DNA from 3 places in the Priestia sp. MDV22-iso46 genome. Region 2 is predicted to be linked to each of the others. Evidence: riboswitches for the same ligand, from Rfam matches in the RefSeq annotation. Region 2 holds a riboswitch; each other region holds the start of a gene.
What was found. A riboswitch is a leader RNA that binds a small molecule or an ion and turns the genes downstream of it on or off. The one in region 2 is predicted to bind lysine.
Positions count from the first base shown of each region.

Region 1: it holds a riboswitch for lysine, as region 2 does, so the genes downstream of both, AC4NPH_RS12000 (aspartate kinase) here and AC4NPH_RS02195 (amino acid permease) in region 2, are expected to answer to the same signal.
Region 3: it holds a riboswitch for lysine, as region 2 does, so the genes downstream of both, lysA (diaminopimelate decarboxylase) here and AC4NPH_RS02195 (amino acid permease) in region 2, are expected to answer to the same signal.

Region 1 covers NZ_JBZVWT010000002.1:19,507-26,321, forward strand. Annotated here, with positions in the region: gene AC4NPH_RS11985 (electron transfer flavoprotein subunit alpha/FixB family protein) at 1-147, shown strand, start outside; gene trxA (thioredoxin) at 569-883, shown strand; gene uvrC (excinuclease ABC subunit UvrC) at 1,108-2,874, shown strand; lysine riboswitch at 2,940-3,117, shown strand; gene AC4NPH_RS12000 (aspartate kinase) at 3,259-4,491, shown strand; gene AC4NPH_RS12005 (YslB family protein) at 4,543-5,070, opposite strand; gene AC4NPH_RS12010 (succinate dehydrogenase cytochrome b558 subunit) at 5,560-6,168, shown strand; gene sdhA (succinate dehydrogenase flavoprotein subunit) at 6,198-6,815, shown strand, end outside.
Region 2 covers NZ_JBZVWT010000001.1:414,057-420,871, forward strand. Annotated here, with positions in the region: gene AC4NPH_RS02185 (GNAT family N-acetyltransferase) at 1-108, shown strand, start outside; gene AC4NPH_RS02190 (hypothetical protein) at 212-580, shown strand; gene AC4NPH_RS02195 (amino acid permease) at 616-2,055, opposite strand; lysine riboswitch at 2,158-2,342, opposite strand; TPP riboswitch at 2,517-2,617, shown strand; gene thiT (energy-coupled thiamine transporter ThiT) at 2,650-3,255, shown strand; gene AC4NPH_RS02205 (ethanolamine ammonia-lyase reactivating factor EutA) at 3,411-4,829, shown strand; gene AC4NPH_RS02210 (ethanolamine ammonia-lyase subunit EutB) at 4,856-6,226, shown strand; gene eutC (ethanolamine ammonia-lyase subunit EutC) at 6,241-6,815, shown strand, end outside.
Region 3 covers NZ_JBZVWT010000001.1:600,487-607,301, forward strand. Annotated here, with positions in the region: gene AC4NPH_RS03140 (DUF1292 domain-containing protein) at 75-338, opposite strand; gene AC4NPH_RS03145 (PAS domain-containing sensor histidine kinase) at 425-2,149, opposite strand; gene AC4NPH_RS03150 (YckD family protein) at 2,310-2,624, opposite strand; gene AC4NPH_RS03155 (NAD(P)/FAD-dependent oxidoreductase) at 2,698-3,816, opposite strand; gene AC4NPH_RS03160 (CBO0543 family protein) at 4,153-4,665, shown strand; lysine riboswitch at 4,732-4,914, shown strand; gene lysA (diaminopimelate decarboxylase) at 5,053-6,381, shown strand; gene AC4NPH_RS03170 (dicarboxylate/amino acid:cation symporter) at 6,434-6,815, shown strand, end outside.

The DNA.
Region 1 (6,815 bases), on a different contig from region 2:
TCAAATTCAAAAATTATTGTTGCCATTAACAAAGATCCTGAGGCGAATATTTTTAAAGTAGCTGATTACGGAATCGTTGGAGATTTATTTGAAGTGGTGCCTCTGCTAACGGAAGAATTTAAAAAGCTGAAAGTACAGTCTGCGTAAGAGGCTGGGACAAAAGTATTTTAGACGAAGTGAAAAACGAACCATTGATCAAGATGTTTGATTAGTGGTTCGTTTTTTTGTTAGGGTAAGCGTAGCTTTCATGTGTGTGGGTCTTTCTAGCAGTTGATTGGAGGGCAAGGCGAAGACTCCTGCAGAAAGCGAAGTCTTGCACAGAAATCAACTGCGGTGTCACAAGCGGTTCAGCTCTTGTATACTATTTGTTCGTCTTTAGATGGGATTCATTTCGTTATGTCTCAACCTCATGGAAAACGAAATTTTCTACGTATGTTTTTATGTGAATTGTACAAACTAGAGCGGAGAATAAACAGTATAAATGTAAGCAAAAAGTTAGCAAACCTTATTTGAAGGTGATATACTGTGAGTAGAATTTGGATATTGCATATATTTAGGAGGAATTAAAATGGCTATTGCACATGCTACAGATAAAAACTTTACAGATGAAATTAAATCAGGCCTAGTGCTTGTTGACTTTTGGGCACCATGGTGTGGCCCTTGTAAAATGATTGCTCCAGTTCTTGAAGAAATCGATGGCGAACTTAACGATAAAGTTAAAATCGTGAAAGTAGACGTTGATGAAAATCAAGAAACGGCTGGAAAATTTGGTGTTATGAGTATCCCAACTTTAGTATTATTTAAAGATGGAGAGAAAGTTGACCAAGTAGTTGGTTTCCAACCAAAAGAAGCATTAACAGAATTAATTAATAAACACGCGTAAGTCAAAACCTAGCTCAGGCTAGGTTTTTTCTTTTTCTCCACTTTTTCTCTTTTGGGAATACTTTTATTTAGCGAATATGCGTTCGTTTGTTTTATACTAGATGTAAGGAACACCGCCATAAATCCGGCTTATGTGCATGTATTGTAAGGCAGGAAAGAATGTAGGTTACGCTTCATAAGCGAATGTATAGATGGACAGAGTAAGAGAAGAGGAAGGAGAAAAATATGAACGATTATTTAAAAGAAAAGCTGGCTATTTTACCGGATCAGCCCGGCTGCTACTTGATGAAAGATAAATATGGAACGGTCATTTACGTAGGAAAAGCAAAAGTATTAAAAAATCGAGTGCGCTCCTACTTTACCGGATCTCATGACGGAAAGACGCTTCGACTTGTAAACGACATTGTCGATTTTGAATATATCGTCACATCTTCTAATTTAGAAGCGCTTATTTTAGAAATGAATTTAATTAAAAAGCATGATCCAAAATACAATATCATGCTTAAAGATGATAAGGGTTATCCCTTTATTAAGATTACAGCTGAAAAACAGCCCCGACTTGTTATTACAAGAAAAATAAAAAAAGATAAAGGGAAATACTTCGGTCCTTATCCTAACGTTCAAGCTGCAAATGAAACAAAGCGGCTTCTTGATCGCATTTATCCATTAAGAAAGTGCTCTACCATGCCAGACAGACCTTGTTTGTATTACCATATCGGGCAATGCCTAGCTCCTTGCGTAAAAGAAGTAAAAGAAGAGCAAAACAAACAAATTATTGAAAATATCACGCGGTTTTTAAATGGTGGATATGAGCATGTCAAAACAGAGTTAACTGAAAAAATGTTAAAAGCTTCAGAAGAACTTGACTTTGAACGGGCTAAAGAATATCGAGATCAAATTGCTCATATCGAAGCGACAATGGAAAAGCAAAAAGTAACGTTTAATGATTTTGTTAATCGAGATGTGTTTGGCTATTCTTATGATAAAGGCTGGATGTGTGTTCAAGTTTTCTTTATTCGCCAAGGGAAATTAATCGAGCGAGAAGTTTCTATGTTTCCTTTTTATAAAGAGCCAGAAGAAGATTTCTTAACTTTTATCGGTCAGTTTTATGCCAAAAATATTAAGCCAAAAGAAGTGATGGTTCCAGCAACGATTGATGCAGAGTTGGCTGAGAAATTAGTAGAAGTAGAGGTTCAGCATCCAAAGCGAGGCAAAAAGAAAGAATTAGTAGAACTTGCGTGTAAAAATGCAAAAATTGCGCTCGGTGAAAAATTCTATTTAATTGAACGAGATGAAGAACGCACGGTTGGCGCAGTTGAACGGTTAGGAGAAGAGCTTGGAATTGCCGCTCCTTATCGGATTGAAGCATTTGATAATTCAAATATTCAAGGAACAGACCCAGTTTCTGCGATGATTGTTTTTGTTGATGGGAAGCCGGAAAAGAAAGAATATCGTAAATATAAAATTAAGACCGTGCAGGGACCAGATGATTACAGTTCCATGAGAGAAGTGGTTCGCAGAAGGTATTCCAGAGCATTAAAAGAAGGTCTTCCGCTTCCAGATTTAATTGTTGTAGATGGAGGTAAAGGGCATTTGGCTGCGGTGCAGGATGTTCTCGAAAATGAATTGGGACTTTTAGTGCCTACAGCAGGTCTTGTCAAAGATGATAAGCACAGAACTTCGAATCTGATGATTGGCGAGCCTCCTCAAATCATACCGCTTGAACGCAATAGTCAAGAATTTTATTTGCTTCAGCGAATTCAAGATGAAGTTCACCGCTTTGCGATTACCTTCCACCGTCAAGTGCGCTCTAAGTCCGCTTTTCAGTCTGTTCTGGACGACATTCCGGGAGTGGGAGAAAAGCGTAAAAAAGCTTTGTTAAAGTATTTTGGTTCGGTGAAAAAATTGAAAGAAGCAACGGTTGAAGATATTCGAAATTCAGGTGTTCCTCAAAACATTGCTGAAAAAATTTATGAAACATTGCAAAAATAGTCTTGAAATAATAGAAAATATTTGATAAGCTATTAACTAATTTCATACGACACTTCATCAAATGAAGTGAAGATAGAGGTGCAAATTTAATCAGTACGTATCAGGAAGGGTATGAGCCCTTATGAATGATGCGGAAAGGGAAATTTGCCGAAGTGAACATTACCTCATAGTAATGATTGCTGGTTCTGCGTTGAATAAACGTAGGATTGTCAAGATGTAGATTCTTGGAGAGCTATCTCACGGCAGTGGACGGTTATGTTTTATAATTTTCGTTCGTTAAGCAATGAGAGCTCATCTCATTGCTTTTTTTATTGTCTGAGTAAAAAAATTTAGCTTCTCATCATCCTGCATATGCAAATTTATTGAAAAGGAATGAACAAAATTATGGCATTAATCGTTCAAAAATTTGGTGGAACATCTGTTGGTTCTGTTGAACGTATTCAACATGTAGCAAACCGAGTTATTCAAGAAGCAGAGCGCGGTAACCAAGTAGTCGTTGTTGTATCGGCAATGGGCAAAACCACAGATGCACTGGTGAAATTAGCAAGTGATATTACGGACAGTCCAAGCAAACGCGAAATGGATATGCTTCTTACAACTGGAGAACAAGTGACGATTTCCCTGTTAACAATGGCCCTTCAATGCAAAGGGTATGAAGCAACTTCGCTAACAGGTTGGCAAGCTGGCATCCAGACGGAAGCAGTTCATAGCAATGCACGAATCCAGCACATTGATACAACTCGTATTCAACGTCAGTTAGATAGCGGACGAATTGTAGTAGTAGCTGGATTCCAAGGCTGTTCAGAAGATGGAAGCATTACAACATTAGGTCGAGGCGGCTCTGACACGACGGCAGTAGCTCTTGCCGCGGCGCTAAAAGCTGCAAAATGTGATATTTATACAGATGTAACAGGAGTGTTTACGACAGATCCGCGCTATGTAGAAGATGCCCGTAAGCTTCACTCTATTTCATATGACGAAATGTTAGAATTAGCTAATTTGGGAGCAGGGGTGCTGCATCCGCGCGCTGTTGAGTTTGCAAAAAATTATCAGGTACCGCTAGAAGTGCGTTCAAGCTTAGAAAACGAGAATGGAACGATTGTTGAGGAGGAAGTTTCAATGGAACAAAACTTAGTCGTAAGAGGAATTGCGTTTGAAGATAATATTTCACGCGTGACAATTGAAGGGTTAAACAACGAGTTGCAAACTCTTTCTACTATTTTTACAGCATTAGCAAAAGAACAGTTAAATGTGGACATTATTATTCAAAACGTAACGGCTAATAATCGTCTATCCATCTCATTTTCTATTAAAACCGTAGACGTAGAAGCTGCTCTTGCTGTCTTAAAAGAATATAAATCTACTTTAGGATATACGCGTATCGAACATGAAAGCGGTCTGGCTAAAGTGTCGATTGTCGGATCAGGTATGATTTCAAACCCAGGTGTTGCAGCTGAAATGTTTGAAGTGTTGGCAGGAGAGAAAATTGAAGTGAAGATGGTCAGCACGTCTGAAATTAAAGTATCTACAGTTGTACCGCATGCTGATATGGTAAAAGCAGTTGAGACGCTTCACGTAGCATTCGAACTAGAAGAACAGCAGGCAGTGCAAGTATAAAGAAGAGAAAAAAGACGTGGTATCTCCACGTCTTTTATATATACGTATTTTTTACTTTTTATAACGCTCCGCGCGTGTTTCGGTAGGTAAAATATCTTTTCGGTCCCACTGCACGGAAATCAGCACTTTTCCGTTCTTTTCTTTATGTGTTAAGTAGGCTTCTGTTAGGCAGTTGTTTTGCCGCTGAATCTGTTCAGCCACAAATCCTGACTCAAGATGAAACGAACAAGTTTCCTGCTGAAATCTTTTGCTGACCACATCACCTGATAACTCAAGCTCTAGTGAATATTTATCTTTTTTTGCAAGCGTCAGTGTTCCCCAGGAAGCTGCTTTAAAAAAAGCGACGATTTCATCCATTGTATTTAATGGGTATTTCCGTGCAAGGTGTTTTCCTGCCCAGTATGAAATGGTATTCGTTTCGTCTCCAAGAAGCTCTGGAATTAACACGTCACGCAAAAGGCTATATCCGAAATATGAAACGTGATCAAGAGTTCTCTCTGTTTCAGCTGTGACATTAGGTTCTGATGTTTCCATCGTCTCTTCAAGTTCTTGCTGTGATTCTGTTTGTAAATTGCTCATGCTTTCCCCTCTTTCTTTACTACTATTATATACAAATCTAAAAAACCTCTCACGCATTTTTTTAATAAAATGTAAGAGGATCTTTATTATGGTAAAAAGAGTTAGATGTAAAGATAAAAAATCCATAATATACCTTTTAAAAGGGTACTTTTACCTGTGTAAATGTTTTGTGAACTTGTTTACAATAAAAGTATAAAGTAAACGCTTACTTAGTTGTGGCAAGCAATATTATAATAGAAAGAAAAAATCTGTAACATCAATATAGTAAGCGTTAACAAATATAAAATTTTATAAATTTATATTTTATAGAAGATTTAAATATCTTGCCTTGACGCTCTTAATCGATGGGAGTAAAATTAACCTGTCACATACTTTATTAGGAAATGCAAAGGTTTTCATTTCCTATATTCACGATTAATCTATTTGTCTAGTGGGAGTAAGAAAGTTCTTCACAAACTATGTTCATTTAACTAAGGGGGGTCTACGCAGATGGCGGCAAACAGAGAGTTTCAATATCGGAGAATCCATTCATTACTTGGGGTAATACCAATCGGGATTTTCTTAACACAGCATTTAGTTGTGAATCATTTCGCGACAAAGGGAGAAGAATCATTTAATCAAGCAGCTCACTTCATGGAGAGCTTACCTTTCCGCTATGCTCTAGAAATTTTCATTATTTTCTTACCAATCGTTTTTCACGCAATATACGGTCTTTACATCGCATTCACTGCTAAAACAAACGTTAACAACTATGGGTTTTTCCGTAACTGGATGTTTATCCTTCAGCGTGTTTCAGGTGTAATCACACTTATCTTCATCACATGGCACGTATGGGAAACCAGAATACAAGCTGCGCTTGGAAAAGAAGTAGATTTTCAAATGATGGAACGAATTTTAAGCAACCCGGCAATGCTTGCATTCTACATAGTTGGTGTTGTATCTACGATCTTCCACTTTGCAAACGGTCTATGGTCATTTGGAGTTAGCTGGGGGTTAACTGTAACACCACGTTCTCAAAGAATTTCAACTTATGTGACATTAGCAATCTTCTTAGCACTTACATTTGTAGGTGTTCGTACATTATTCGCATTTGCATAAAATTAAGGTTTTGAAGGAGTGGGGTTCCGATGAGTAACGGAAAAATCATCGTAGTCGGTGGCGGTTTAGCTGGCTTGATGGCAACAATAAAAATTGCTGAGTCTGGCAAGCAAGTAGATTTATTTTCACTAGTTCCGGTAAAAAGATCTCACTCAGTTTGCGCGCAAGGTGGAATCAACGGAGCCGTAAATACGAAAGGTGAAGGGGATTCACCATGGGAACACTTTGATGACACAGTGTACGGCGGAGACTTTTTAGCCAACCAGCCACCTGTAAAAGCAATGTGTGAAGCAGCTCCTGGCATTATTCACTTACTTGACCGCATGGGTGTTATGTTTAACCGTACTCCTGAGGGTTTGTTAGACTTCAGACGATTTGGCGGGACACAGCATCACCGTACGGCTTTTGCTGGAGCAACAACGGGTCAACAATTATTGTACGCATTAGATGAGCAGGTTCGTCGCTATGAAGTTGCCGGACTTGTGACAAAGTACGAAGGATGGGAATTCTTAGGTGCTGTTCTTGACGATGAGCGCAGCTGTCGCGGAATTTCTGCACAGAATTTAAAATCAATGGAAATTAAAACGTTCCCAGCTGACGCGGTTATTATGGCTACAGGTGGACCTGGAATTGTTTTTGGAAAATCG
Region 2 (6,815 bases):
GTCAAAATGCATGAGCAATTTAATTTTACATTTTGCGGAGAATTTAAAGAAGTAGGCTGGAAATTTGATCAGTGGCAAGATGTGCTTTTTTATCAGCTTATTTTATAAGATGTATGACACCTTTACACATTGTAACGTTTTAGTTTCGTGTGTAAAGGTTATTAACATAATAAGTCGTTTTATTATGTTAATACGAAAGGTGTTAGCTATCATGAATACACATTTTCAATATCAGCATCTAAGAGCTATTCCGAAAAGATGGTCCAAAAAAGAGCTGCATATCCAGCTGAATAGAATCAAGCACAATTCTGAACTATCTACTATAGCAGCAGATCTGCTTTTTCATCTGTTAGAATGTACCCATTCGGGCCTTCAAACTAAACAAGAAATCATAGACTACATCCAAAGCATTCCTACTCATCAACTTCCATCTTTTGTAACCCATTTAAGCAGGTTAATTCAGCATATTTATTATATAGAAGCTGCTGATTACTGTAATCGTCCCCTCAAAGGTTATATGCTTGTTATGAAAAACCAGCCCGCCCATATATCTCTTCATTTTGCTGATCAGATCACATAAAAAAGCTCTCTATTCAAAAGAATAGAGAGCTTTTTTTATTCGTATTTTTTCACTGTTACTTGACATTCTTTTAACGGGATAAGTTTCGACTTTTTCGTCCATTTGTATCCTAACCAAACAATTAAGAATAAAGGCAGTCCGATATAGGAAACAAGTACACCGTACCAGTCAATCGAGTCACCCATAAACGCCGAATAGTTTTGGCCTAAAATAACAACGGCACATAAAATAAAGGCAAAGATAGGGCCAAACGGGAAAAGTTTTGCATGATATGGAAGTTCACTCAAATCATGACCTTGGGCAACAAATGCTCTTCTAAAACGATAGTGGCTGATTGCAATTCCTAACCAAGCAATAAAACCAGACATACCAGAAGCGTTAAGTAACCACGTGTATACCGCACCGTCTCCAAAAAATGAAGCACCAAATGCAAGTGTACCGACAAGTGCCGTTGCGATCAAAGCATTAACCGGAACGCCTCGTTTATTTACTTTTGCTAAGAACCTCGGTGCTTTTCCATCTTTCGCTAAGTTCCACAGCATACGCGTAGAAGCATACATACCTGAGTTACCAGCAGATAAAACGGCTGTTAAAATAACGGCATTGATAGCTGATGCTGCAAACGCCAGACCTGCTCGTTCGAATATTAGAGTAAACGGACTGACCCGCACATCATCACTTGCTAATGAATCCGCTGTGTATGGAATAAGCATCCCAATAACAAAAATAGCTAAAATATAAAATAACAAGATGCGCCAGAAGACTTGTTTAACTGCGCGAGGAACCGTTTTTTCCGGATCTTCACTTTCTCCAGCTGCGACTCCAAGCAACTCTGTTCCTTGGAATGAAAAACCAGCAGCCATAAAAATACCTAAGACAGTAAAGAATCCACCGTGAATGGGTCCATCACCAAGCGTGAAGTTTTTAAAACCTGGTGCTTCATTGTTAAAGATACCAAAAATCATCATAATACCAATAACTAAAAAGATGATAACCGTTACTACTTTAATTAATGAAAACCAAAATTCAGATTCGCCAAATCCTTTTACAGAAAGGTAGTTAAGCCCAAACATAATTAATAAAAACAGGGCACTCCATAAAATAGAAGAAGAGTTTGGGAACCAAAATTTCATAATAAGGGCTCCAGCAGATAATTCAGCTGCAATTGTAATAGCCCAGTTATACCAATAGTTCCAGCCGAGAGCGAAACCAAAGGATGGATCTACAAACCGAGACGCATACGTACTAAACGAACCAGCTTCAGGCATATAAGCTGCGAGCTCCGCCAGGCTGGTCATCAAAAAGTAAACCATGACACCAATAATAGCGTAAGCTAAAAGCGCTCCCCCAGGTCCTGCTGTGTGAATTGCTCCACCACTTGCTAGGAATAAGCCGGTTCCGATGGCTCCTCCTAATGAAATCATCGTTAAGTGGCGAGATTTCAACCCACGTTTTAATTCTTGCTGCTCTTGCATAGATAAATACTCCTTTCGAATGTACGGAAAGAGACGGGATAACATAAAAAAAGCCCGCAGTATATGTGCGCGCTTTTAAATCTGAAAACCGCGTCAACCTTCCGTGAAGATAGCTCTTCACATCACTTGCATGATGTGACAGTTCTGTTCCTGTTCGGAGACAGCCCCAGCTTAAATCAACAGAGAAGTGATCTAAACTTCGGCAATTTTTCCTTTCAAGCAACATCCTCAATGTTCTCTGCATTTCCGTTGCTTTACTATTAAAAACTGCGACCTCTACCTCATCGATTAGGATGAGGGTTTTTTATATTCATTTGACATAAAAGAAGTATATCAAATACTAAAACGATTGTCATTATAAAAAATAGATTCAGAAAATAGAAACATCTTTGAAATCTCTCGAATCTATTTTGTTACATATGGTATAATAAATGTTGTCATAATACTACATAAATATCCGAACGTACCACAGGGGGAGCCGCCGTGCTGAGAGTGAACAAATTGTTCAGACCCTTCGAACCTGTTAGTTAACGCTAGCGTAGGAATGTGGGAATAGTAGCATATATTTGCTTACTCCTGTGTAAACCGTTTGATATGAATGATTCAAAAACAGGAGTGAGAAACGTGAATAAAGCATTACCCTTACAGGCTAAAATTGAAATAGCTATTTTTGCAGCATTAGCACTTCTACTTGATCTTTTGCCTTCCATTAAGATTGCAACGGCTGTGAGTATTTCGTTCTCCATGGTGCCCATTTTTATTATGTGCTTTCGCTGGGGAGTAAAAGGCGGGGCTCTATCTGGTCTATTATGGGGGCTGTTGCAGTTGGCAACAGGAACGGCTTATATTTTAACAGCGCTGCAAACGTTTATTGAATATATTGTGGCTTTTGCTTTTATAGGTTTTGGAGGTGTTTTTTCGCAATCTATTAAAACAAATTTAGCTAACAATAACAGATCAAAAGCTTTTGTTTTGATTGTTTTATCCCTTGTTATCGGCAGCTTCGCACGGTATTTCTGGCACTTTATTGCGGGTATTATTTTCTGGGGATCATACGCGCCAAAGGGCATGTCCGCTCTGTGGTATTCTTTTTCAATGAACGGGATTTCAATGGTAGGGTCACTAATTGCCTGCTTAGTCATTCTTTCACTATTAATTCCATCCGCATCAAGAATGATTGTAACTAAATCACACTCATAATAAAAAAGACTAAATCTACCAAGATTTAGTCTTTTTGTCATTTGTCACCTTTGTTTACACAAAAGTGTGTCAGGTTTGATAACATAGTTAGTGAAATATTCAAAAAACTGTTTTATGATAATCACCATATTCAAACGAGATAAGGGATTGATAGCATGCTACAGAAATGGATCACGAGCATAGGTTTAGATATTGGAACAAGCACAACAAAACTGATTGTAAGCAAGCTGCTAATAGCAAATCAACAAAATCAGTTTACGCTGCCAGGCTGTCAAATTATTGATCGTCGCGTAACGTATGCAAGTTCTATCTATACCACCCCTATGCTAAACGATGTTGAAATCGATGTTCAAAGATTAACGGTACTACTAGAACAAGAGTATAAGAATGCAGGAATCTCCTTAGATCAAGTGGAGGCGGGCGCTGTAATCATTACAGGAGAAACGGCTAGAAAGCAAAATGCAGAAAGTATCGTTCACTATCTAGCCGAACATGCTGGGGGTTTTGTTGTTGCAACAGCCGGCGCTGACTTGGAAGGAATATTAGCAGCAAAAGGATCAGGAGCAATCGAACGTTCTGCTGAAACAAATGCAGTAATTGCCAATATTGATGTAGGAGGAGGCACTGCTAACATCGCTTTATGTCAAAATGGAAAAGTGATAGAAACGTTTACACTGCATGTAGGCGGGAGATTAATTCGACTAAATGAAGACGGTCTTGTTACCTACGTTTCGTCTCATTTAACTGAATTTTTGAAAAATAATTCTTTAACACTGCGAGAAGGTGAAAAAGCAACATTTGAAAAGCTCTCGTCTATCTGTCAATTACTAGCTGAAGAAACCGTGAATTATGTAAAAGCGCTGAATCAAAATTCCTCGCTGCTCGTTTCTCCTCATACAAGATCTTCTATACCTCCTGAAACGATCATGGTTTCAGGAGGAGTAGGAGCAATGATGGAGAAGCAAAAGCCAAAAACAGTGAAGGAAGTGGCCATACACGGGGACGTTGGTCCGCTTCTAGCATATCATTTTCAATCCATCCAAGTATCTCAAGCCGCTGAGACAACGCGCGCTACTGTCATTGGAGCTGGTATGCAAAATACAGAAGTTAGCGGATCAACCGTATACATTAAGTCTAAAAAACTGCCGCTGAAAAACATTCCGATTATAGAAATACCCGTACAGCCAGAGGAGGAGTGGAATCCGCAGCTGTTTCAAGAAAGAGCTCGAGCGTCATGTATGCAGGCTTCAACTATTTTCAGTGCAGAAGATCCTCCCGTTGCTATTGCTTTATCTCATTTTCCTTACTGCAGCTATAAGATGCTGCAAGAATTAGCAAAAGTAATAAGCGCTGAATTTATTGCTTGTTTTAAGAGAGCTAAGTGCCTCGTTGTTTTATGCGAGCAAGATATTGCAAAAGCCTTAGGACAAGCACTAGCTAAACAGAGAAAAGAGTTAGAAATTATTTGTTTAGATCAAATTGATTTTACACACGGAGATTACATCGATCTAGGGTTACCAGTAGCTGGAGAAGCAATCTCTGTTTCCGTTAAAACGCTCGCTTTTTCATCCTAATCCACTAAATATACAAGGAGGAAACGATGTTTAAAACTACAAGATTATTAGGAGAAACATTTTTATTTTATAGCTTAAAAGAAATCATGGCCAAAGCAAACGAAGAACGTTCTGGAGATCAGCTAGCAGGAATTAGCGCCGAGTCAATGAAAGAACGAATGGCAGCCAAACAAGTTCTAGCTGATATCACACTTGCTGATATTCGAAACTACCCGCTGCTCAGCGCAGATGAAGACAACGTCTCGGCGTTAATCGAAAGTCAGATTGATTCATCTGTTTACGATGTGATCAAAAATTGGACAGTAGGAGATTTAAGAGAATACATTTTATCCGATCAGCATACCGGAGAAGACCTTCTTGCGCTTAGCAAAGGATTAAGCAGCGAAATGATTGCGGCAGCTACTAAAATTATGTCCAATTTAGATTTAATTCAAGGAGCAGCCAAAATAGAAGTGCAAACTACTTGTCAAACGACTATCGGCCAAAAAGGCGTATTGGCTTCAAGAGCCCAGCCTAATCATCCTTCAGATAACTTAAAAGGAATGAGAGCATCTCTCTACGAAGCGTTAAGCTATGGAATTGGGGATGCGGTTATTGGAATTAACCCCGTTATTGACACAACGGATAATATCTATGCGCTTTTAAATGAAACAAAAAATATAATCAATGAATGGTCCATCCCTACTCAAAACTGTGTGTTATCACATGTAACAAGTCAGATGAGAGCAATCGAAAAAGGAGCATCCGCGGACTTGATTTTTCAAAGTTTAGCAGGAACAGAAGCCGGTAATGACTCATTTGGGATTTCACTGTCTATGCTCGATGAAGCAACAGCGTTAATTCATGAAAAAGGTACAGCAAAAGGTCCGAACCGCTGGTATTTTGAAACAGGACAAGGTTCTGAACTGTCAGCAGAAGCTCACTATAATATTGATCAAGTAACGCTCGAAGCTAGATGCTACGGCTTAGCTCGTCACTACAAGCCTTTCTTAGTTAACACGGTTGTTGGATTTATTGGACCTGAATATTTATATAACAGCAAACAAGTCCTACGAGCTGGGCTAGAAGATCACTTTATGGGCAAAATGCACGGCTTGCCTATGGGAGTAGACGTATGTTACACCAATCACATGGATGCTGATCAAAATGACATGGATAATTTAAGTATGCTTCTAGGAACAGCTGGAGTGAACTTTGTCATAGGAGTGCCCATGGCTGATGACTGCATGCTAAACTACCAGTCTCTTAGTTATCATGACATCGCAACGGTACGTAATGTGTTAGACCGTAACCCAACGCCGTTATTTCAAAAGTGGCTTGAAGATCAGCGTATTATGGAAAACGGACGCTTTACATCTAGAGCCGGAGACCCAACTATTTTTATGAATTTGATTTAAGGAAGGTGCTTACTATGATACCAAAGTCAAATCGCGATCCGCTTGAAACACTTAAACAATTTACCCCTGCCCGCATAGGTGTCGGCCGTACAGGAACAAGGCCGCTAACAAAAGACGTTTTATCTTTTCGCACGGATCATGCTGCAGCCGTGGATTCTGTATATGGAGCAGTTTCAGAAGATATTTTAGCTGAGTTTAACCTTTTCACTGTGAATACACGCGTGAAGTCAAAAGAACATTATTTAAAACGGCCGGATCAAGGAAGGTTATTAGCAGATAACGCTAAGAAAGAAATTTTTAAAAACTGCGTGCAGCAGCCTGATGTACAAGTAGTAGTCTCAGATGGACTGAGTGCCAAGGCAATCGAAGAAAACATAAGCGACGTGTATCCAGCTTTAATTGACTCCCTGCAGTCATATGGGCTTTGTATCGGGACTTCATTTTTTGTAAAAGGGGGACGAGTTGCATGCATGGATGAAATTGGCGAGATCATAAAGCCAAAAGCACTTGTGCTATTGATTGGAGAGCGACCTGGACTGGTCAGTGCTGAATCAATGAGTGCTTACATGTGCTATGAACCTAGCAAAGG
Region 3 (6,815 bases), 190 kb from region 2:
GCAAGACATTTTTAGAAAAATTCTAAATATTATATTATTTAAAAATAAAAAAAGAGAGGTTTTAACCTCTCTTTTTACGCGGATGTCATTTCCTCAAATACGGCTGATACCTTTTCAAACTCATCGTCATCTTCAATTGAAGACCATTCACCATCATCTTCAATTTTCAAAAAGAAAACATCAATTTCTTCTTCTGTTTCAATTAAAACTTCTTCCACAAACGCAACAGCAATATAATCGTGCCCTTCAATCGTCATTTTTCCAAGCACTTCAATATCTTGCTCTTGATCATTTTCATCTAAAATTGTAAAAATCTCTCCCGTTTCAATGCGTTCCATCTTATTCCCTCCTATTTTAATCTCATTATTCGTTCACTAACATGTATTCCCCTTTAGAAAAGGTTTCATGCTTATAAAAGTAGAATCTACTTTTTAAAAGGCAAAAGAATGTCTACGGTAGTTCCTTTTCCAAGTTCACTTACAAAGTTAATTTCTCCTCTATGTTCTCGAATGATCTTATAACACACCATCAGTCCAAGCCCCGTTCCTTTCTCTTTGGTACTATAAAAAGGTTTTCCTAAATGCTGCATTCTTTCCTGCGTGATGCCTGGCCCCTCGTCGCTAAACCGGACAACAAGGTTCTCCTGATTAAATCTTTTTAGTTGAATCGTTACGGTTCCTCCACTTGGCATAGATTCGACTGCATTTTTAAATATATTGCTAAACACCTGTTTCAACTGATTTTCTTCGCATAATACGAGAGGAAGATGAAGATCAATTTCTTTTTTTACGTGAATTTTCTCCGCAATCCCCTGCACCTCAGCTAGCTTTAAAGTATTCTCTAAAATATCTTGGACATGTTTGTCCCTGTAGGTTTTCGCCTGAGGCTTTGCAAGACTCAAGAACTCATCAGTAATCAATTCAATTCTATCTAACTCATGATTTATCATTTCTACATAGTAAGGCTGACCGCTCGTTTCTTTTAATAACTGCATAAATCCTTTTACCGCCGTCAGAGGGTTTCGAATTTCGTGAGCTATACCAGCCGCTAACTGTCCGACTAAGGAAAGCTGAGTGGATTCACGCAGCAATTTTTCAGTTTTTTTACGTTCTGTAATATCACGAAACAAAACTTGAATGGCCTGCTTTTCCATATAGGGAATAGGAAAAGCAATGGTTTCGGCATCAATCGTATGACCGTCTTTATGAATAAACTTCTCTTCCTGTAGGTCTACAGATTTATTTTCTGTTTTCATTCGATAAATTCGCTGTTTTACCACATCATAGTAATCAGGGTGAACAAACTGATAAACACAAGCTCCTAATACGTCTTGAGGACTTTTGTATCCTAGCGCTTTGGCTCCTGCAGGGTTGATGTAATCAATTTTCCCTTCACTATGAACGATAATCGCTTCCGGCGATAACTCAATCAAGCTTCGGTAGCGTTCTTCGCTTTCTTTTAAAGCCGTTTCAGCCTGCTTTCGTGATGTTATATCTCGATAGACAAAAGCAATGCATAGCGGCCAATCATTCATATTTTCAACGCGGAATAGTGTGACGCTTACATTAATTAAATGACCGTCTTTATGCTGTCTGACCGTCTCAAATTCCGTTTTCGATTCCCCTGATTGAATGGTCTTATGAAGTTCGCACACTGGCTCCTTTAAAAACGAAGGTATAATTGGAAGAGGCTTTTGATAAATTTCTTCAAACGTCCAGCCAAATGTATTCTCAAACGCAGGGTTCACTTGAAGCGTTTTACCTTCTAAGTCAACGACAGCAACAGCATCTGCGTTATGATAAATAAAAGGCTGAATCTGTTCTTTCTTCTCCTGATAACTAGTTATATTCACGCAATGCCCCATAATTTCAGGCTTTTCTGTGTAAGATAAAGGGGTTAAGTTTACTACATAGCGTTTATCATTTATTTGAAGCTCGTACATAAGCTTTTTCTTTTTGTTTAGTGCTTCGAAAAAATGCTCATACGAGACCCATTCTTCTAGAGGTATTTTTTGCTCATGAACGCTTTCACCTTGATACATACTGTAAACAAGATGGTCATCTTTTTGTTTGTAAGCAAATATGATTCCTAGCGCCTCAGCTGAATGATTTTCTGCATGTAATCGGACTATTTTTTTATTTTCGTTCATCGTTCGTATTTACCTACCCCTCACTAGCATCTTTCCTACTCGTTCTCATTCTCTTAATTTTACATGAGGATTTTAGAATTTACTAGATAAAGAAGCGGATATTTTCCATTCATTCACATAAAAAAACGCCTGTAAAGGCGCTTTTTTATGTGAATATGAATTACTCTGAATGATGCATTTTATGACAGTGTCGCTTCGGCACAAAACCATTTTTCTCCATATGCTGATAGCGATTTTCCATATGTGAAGAAATGTTTTGACTCTCCGTTTTGCTTAGCACACCGTACTCCACATATTTTGAAAGTATTTCTTTCTTTTTTGCTAGCATTTCTTTGTACAGCACGGACAATTCCTGCTTTTGCTGAGACGTCAGCTGCACGTCTTTTGTTTCTGGCTGAGGATTGTTTTCTGCTAATACAGGCGTCGCGCTCATAAATAAAAAAGCTGCTGCTGCACTTATCATAATCTTTCGCAAACAATCTACTCCCTTTCATCATATAGTAGTTATAGTTTGCGAACTTCTATTTGTTTTCATTCATTCTGTTTGCTTAAGACTCGATAGCTCCTCCTACATCATAGTCGCTAAGATCAATTTCCATTTCCATTTCAAGTGCTAATTTAGCAAGCTCTGAACCAAGATAAGGACCCGACGTTAAGCCTGAAGCTCCGAGACCATTCGCTACTAGTATTCCTTCGTAAGCCGGAAGAGTTCCAATGACTGGCAAGAAGCCTGGAGTAAATGGTCGAAACCCTACCCTTGTTTCTAAGACTGTGCTTTCTGTTAAGCCGGGAGCAATTGATAAGGCCTTTGAAAAAATCTCATGAAGCCCCCCAGCAGTTACTCTCAAGTCATAACCCGTGTCGTTTTCATGTGTTGCTCCAATGACAATTTGACCTTGTTCAAATGAAAGAATATATTGGTCGCTTGGAGGCATCATAACGGGCCAGTCTTTTGTATCTACATCAGGGAGATGCAAGTGGACAATTTGCGCTTTTTGAAAACTTGCTAAAAATTTCACTCCAAGAGGCTCTAGTAATTGATTTGCCCACGCTCCTGCTGTTACGATTGTTGTACTTGCTAGAAGGGTTTGTCCATTTACGGAAACGCCCGTTACTTGATTATTTTCATAAAGTAGTTCTGCGTTTCCTTCTATTATTTTTGCACCGTTTTTCTTCGCTGCATTCACAAGTGCGTTTCGAAGAGCTCTTCCGTTAACGCGAGCGGCTCCACTAATATGAACTGAACTGTATTCTTCCGAAAGAACCGGAAACAAAGCCTGTGTTTCTTTAGCGGATAAACGTGTAATCTCGCCTATTTCGGGAGCTTTTTCCCGACGCTTATATGCTCTTTCTTCCATTTTTTTAAGCTTTTGCTCATCAGTATGTAAGCTAATTGCTCCTACTCGCTTATATCCCGTATCCGTTTCTCCATCTTCTTCTAATTGCTGAATTAATGTTTGATAGTACTTGGCGCCGCTTTTTGCTAAGCGGTACCATGCTTTATTTCGACGCTGCGAAAGCCATGGACAAACAATTCCTGCTGCTGCATCAGTAGCTTGACCCGCATCCTTGCGATCTATCAATGTCACATCTGCTCCTGCTTTTGCTAAATGATATGCTGTAGAAGCTCCAAGTATCCCAGCTCCAACTACGATGTATGTTTTCATACCAAAACACCCTTTTCTTTCTTCTAGTATTCTTATGCCATTATGTACGCAATTTTAGCATAGCAAAAAAAGAAGTCACATACTAGGTGAAGCTATTTTGAGCTTATTTTTGAGTCTTGCTGAATTTGACGTATAGCTCCTTTCATTGTAAACAAAAGCGCAATAAGTTCTTTTACGGAGATTATGGTGAGATGAAGCAAACCACAAGTAGTGATCGCGCATATTTAACACTGCGTTTACCGCTTTTTTATTATAGTTTCTGAATAAAAAAATGAAAGAATAAAACCACTATAATATGTAAATAAAAAGAAATAACCATTATTTTAAGGAGAGCGTATGCAATCTTCATTTGTATTATTTTTCATCATTCTTGGTTTACTATTTGGCAAGTGGCGGAGATATCAAGAATACTATCCTACTTTGTTGTTTTGGATCACGGGGAATTTGCTTTATGAAGTGCTGCTGTTTCATCACCGCGTATGGGTATTTCACCCTGTTGGTATTGATCACCTTTTTCTACCCGATCACCTAATGGTTTCCCTTGGAATAACCTTAATTATTTATCCGTTTGTTATACCGGTTTTTTTAGGAAGGCTGCCGTTGCATGTAAGCGGCCGGCTGTGGTGGATTCTTTTGTGGGCGCTTTTATTTACTGTGATTGAGTTCATTGCTTATGTTAATCACAGTATCACTCATCATTATGGATGGTCGCTGCTGTGTTCTTTTCTCTTCAATGTTGTCACGTTCTCACTTTTAATCATTCATCAGAAGACAGCACTGGCTGCTTGGATTCTATCTGGAAGCTTTATAGCTTTTTTATTTATTTTTTTTGATATTCCTATGCCTTAACTTTTCATTGACTAGACAGAGGAAAAGGAAATATAATAGGAGTTACATTTAAATATAATTTTCCTCTCTGAGAATAGAGGTGCATGAAATCAAGAGTCACTTATTAGAGACTAATGGAGTCTGTGAAGATAAGTAAAAGGGATTTCGTGCCGAAGTATATAGACATCCATTGTGTTCATATACTGGTTCAGTATTGAATAAATGCTGAGCTGTCACAAACCATTTGGTTTGTGGAGAGCTATTGAAGAGATGTTGATGCCTAGAATGTAATAATACTTTATTATTATGAAACCAAGACGCGTGAACATCACTTCACGGGTCTTTTTTGTGTTTTTCTACTGATCATCAAAGTTATAGTTGAATGATTTAAATGGAGGGATATGGATTATGTACTTACATGGAACGAGTAAAATTAACAGCAGCAATCATTTAGAAATTGGACAGTGCGATACGGTCGAACTGAAAAAACAATACGGCACTCCCCTATACATCTACGATCAAGAATTAATTGAGACGAAATGCAAGACCTTCCATTCAGCCTTCCAAAGAAGTGGATTTTCATATCAAATCGCCTATGCAGGGAAAGCCTTTCTTTGTATGGAAATGGCTAATCTTTTAACGAAGCTTGATATGTCATTAGATGTGGTCTCAGGAGGCGAATTATTTACAGCTCTTGAAGCGGGATATCCAGCTGAACGCATTCATTTTCACGGAAATAACAAAACGATTGAAGAAATTGAAATGGCTCTTGATGCGAATATCGGCTGCTTTGTTGTGGATAACTTCACCGAACTTGAAGTTTTGCATGCCTTAGCAGCTGAGCGCAAACAGAAAGCATCTATTCTTCTCCGTGTTACTCCAGGGATTGAAGCCCATACACACGAATATATTATGACCGGACAAGAAGACTCAAAGTTTGGATTTGGTCTTTCCAATGACCAAGCCATGAAAGCGGTAAGTTCTGCATTAGAAAAGCCTTATTATAATCTTTTAGGCATTCATTGTCATATTGGTTCGCAAATTTTTGAAGTAGATGGTTTTTCTCGCGCCATTGATATTTTAACTGATTTCTTATTCAATATTCGTGATAAAATGGACTTTGAAGTAAAAGTTTTAAACGTAGGTGGTGGTTTTGGTATTCGTTATACCGAAAGCGATTCTCCTCTTCCAGTTGAGTATTATGTAGATGCACTGACAGAAAAGCTAAGCCGTACGTTAACGGAACAAAATTATACCCTTCCGGAAGTCTGGATTGAGCCTGGAAGAAGCATCGTAGGAGAAGCGGGTACAACGCTTTATACAATTGGCTCAACGAAAGAGATTCCAGGTGTACGCAAATACGTGGGAATTGACGGGGGTATGACCGATAATATTCGTCCTGCTTTGTATGATGCAAAGCATGAAGCTGTCTTGGCTAATAGAGTGACGGATAAAAAAGATGAAACGGTATCGATTGCGGGGAAATGCTGTGAATCAGGAGATATGCTTATTTGGGATATCGATTTACCGCGCGTTAATCAAGGAGATTTATTAGCAGTTTCCTCTACAGGTGCCTACAACTATTCAATGGCTAGCAATTACAACCGCATTCCGCGCCCTGCTGTTGTATTTGTAAAGAATGGAGAAGCTCGTCTTGCTGTGGAGCGAGAAACATACGAAGATTTGGTGCGAAAAGATGTAAAGCCAGTCGTTACTACGTATGCAATGAGCAAATGATAGCTGTTCTTGCGTAGTAAAGAAGCTATTGTTGTTTGGAGGAAATATAACTATGGTTTTAAGTGTATTTAAAACGTACAGATCATCGCTTATTCTGCTTCTCGCTATTTTAATTGGCGGGATAGCAGGATATGCTATCGGGCCCGATGTAGCAGTCGTAAAGCCCTTTGGTGATTTGTTTCTTAATTTAATGTTCATGATTATCGTTCCCCTTGTCTTTTTTAGTGTGGCTTCGGCAATTGCAAACATGAACGAAATGAAACGTCTCGGTAAAATTATGCTAGGTATCGCCGTTGTGTTTATCGCTACTGCTGCTGTTTCAGCTGTTCTAGGCTTTTTAGGCGCGTCACTTTACAATCCGCTGCACAACGTAGATACTTCTGCGATTAAAGAATTAATGGGTGACAGTGAAAATACAGCTGAAAAAATGACGC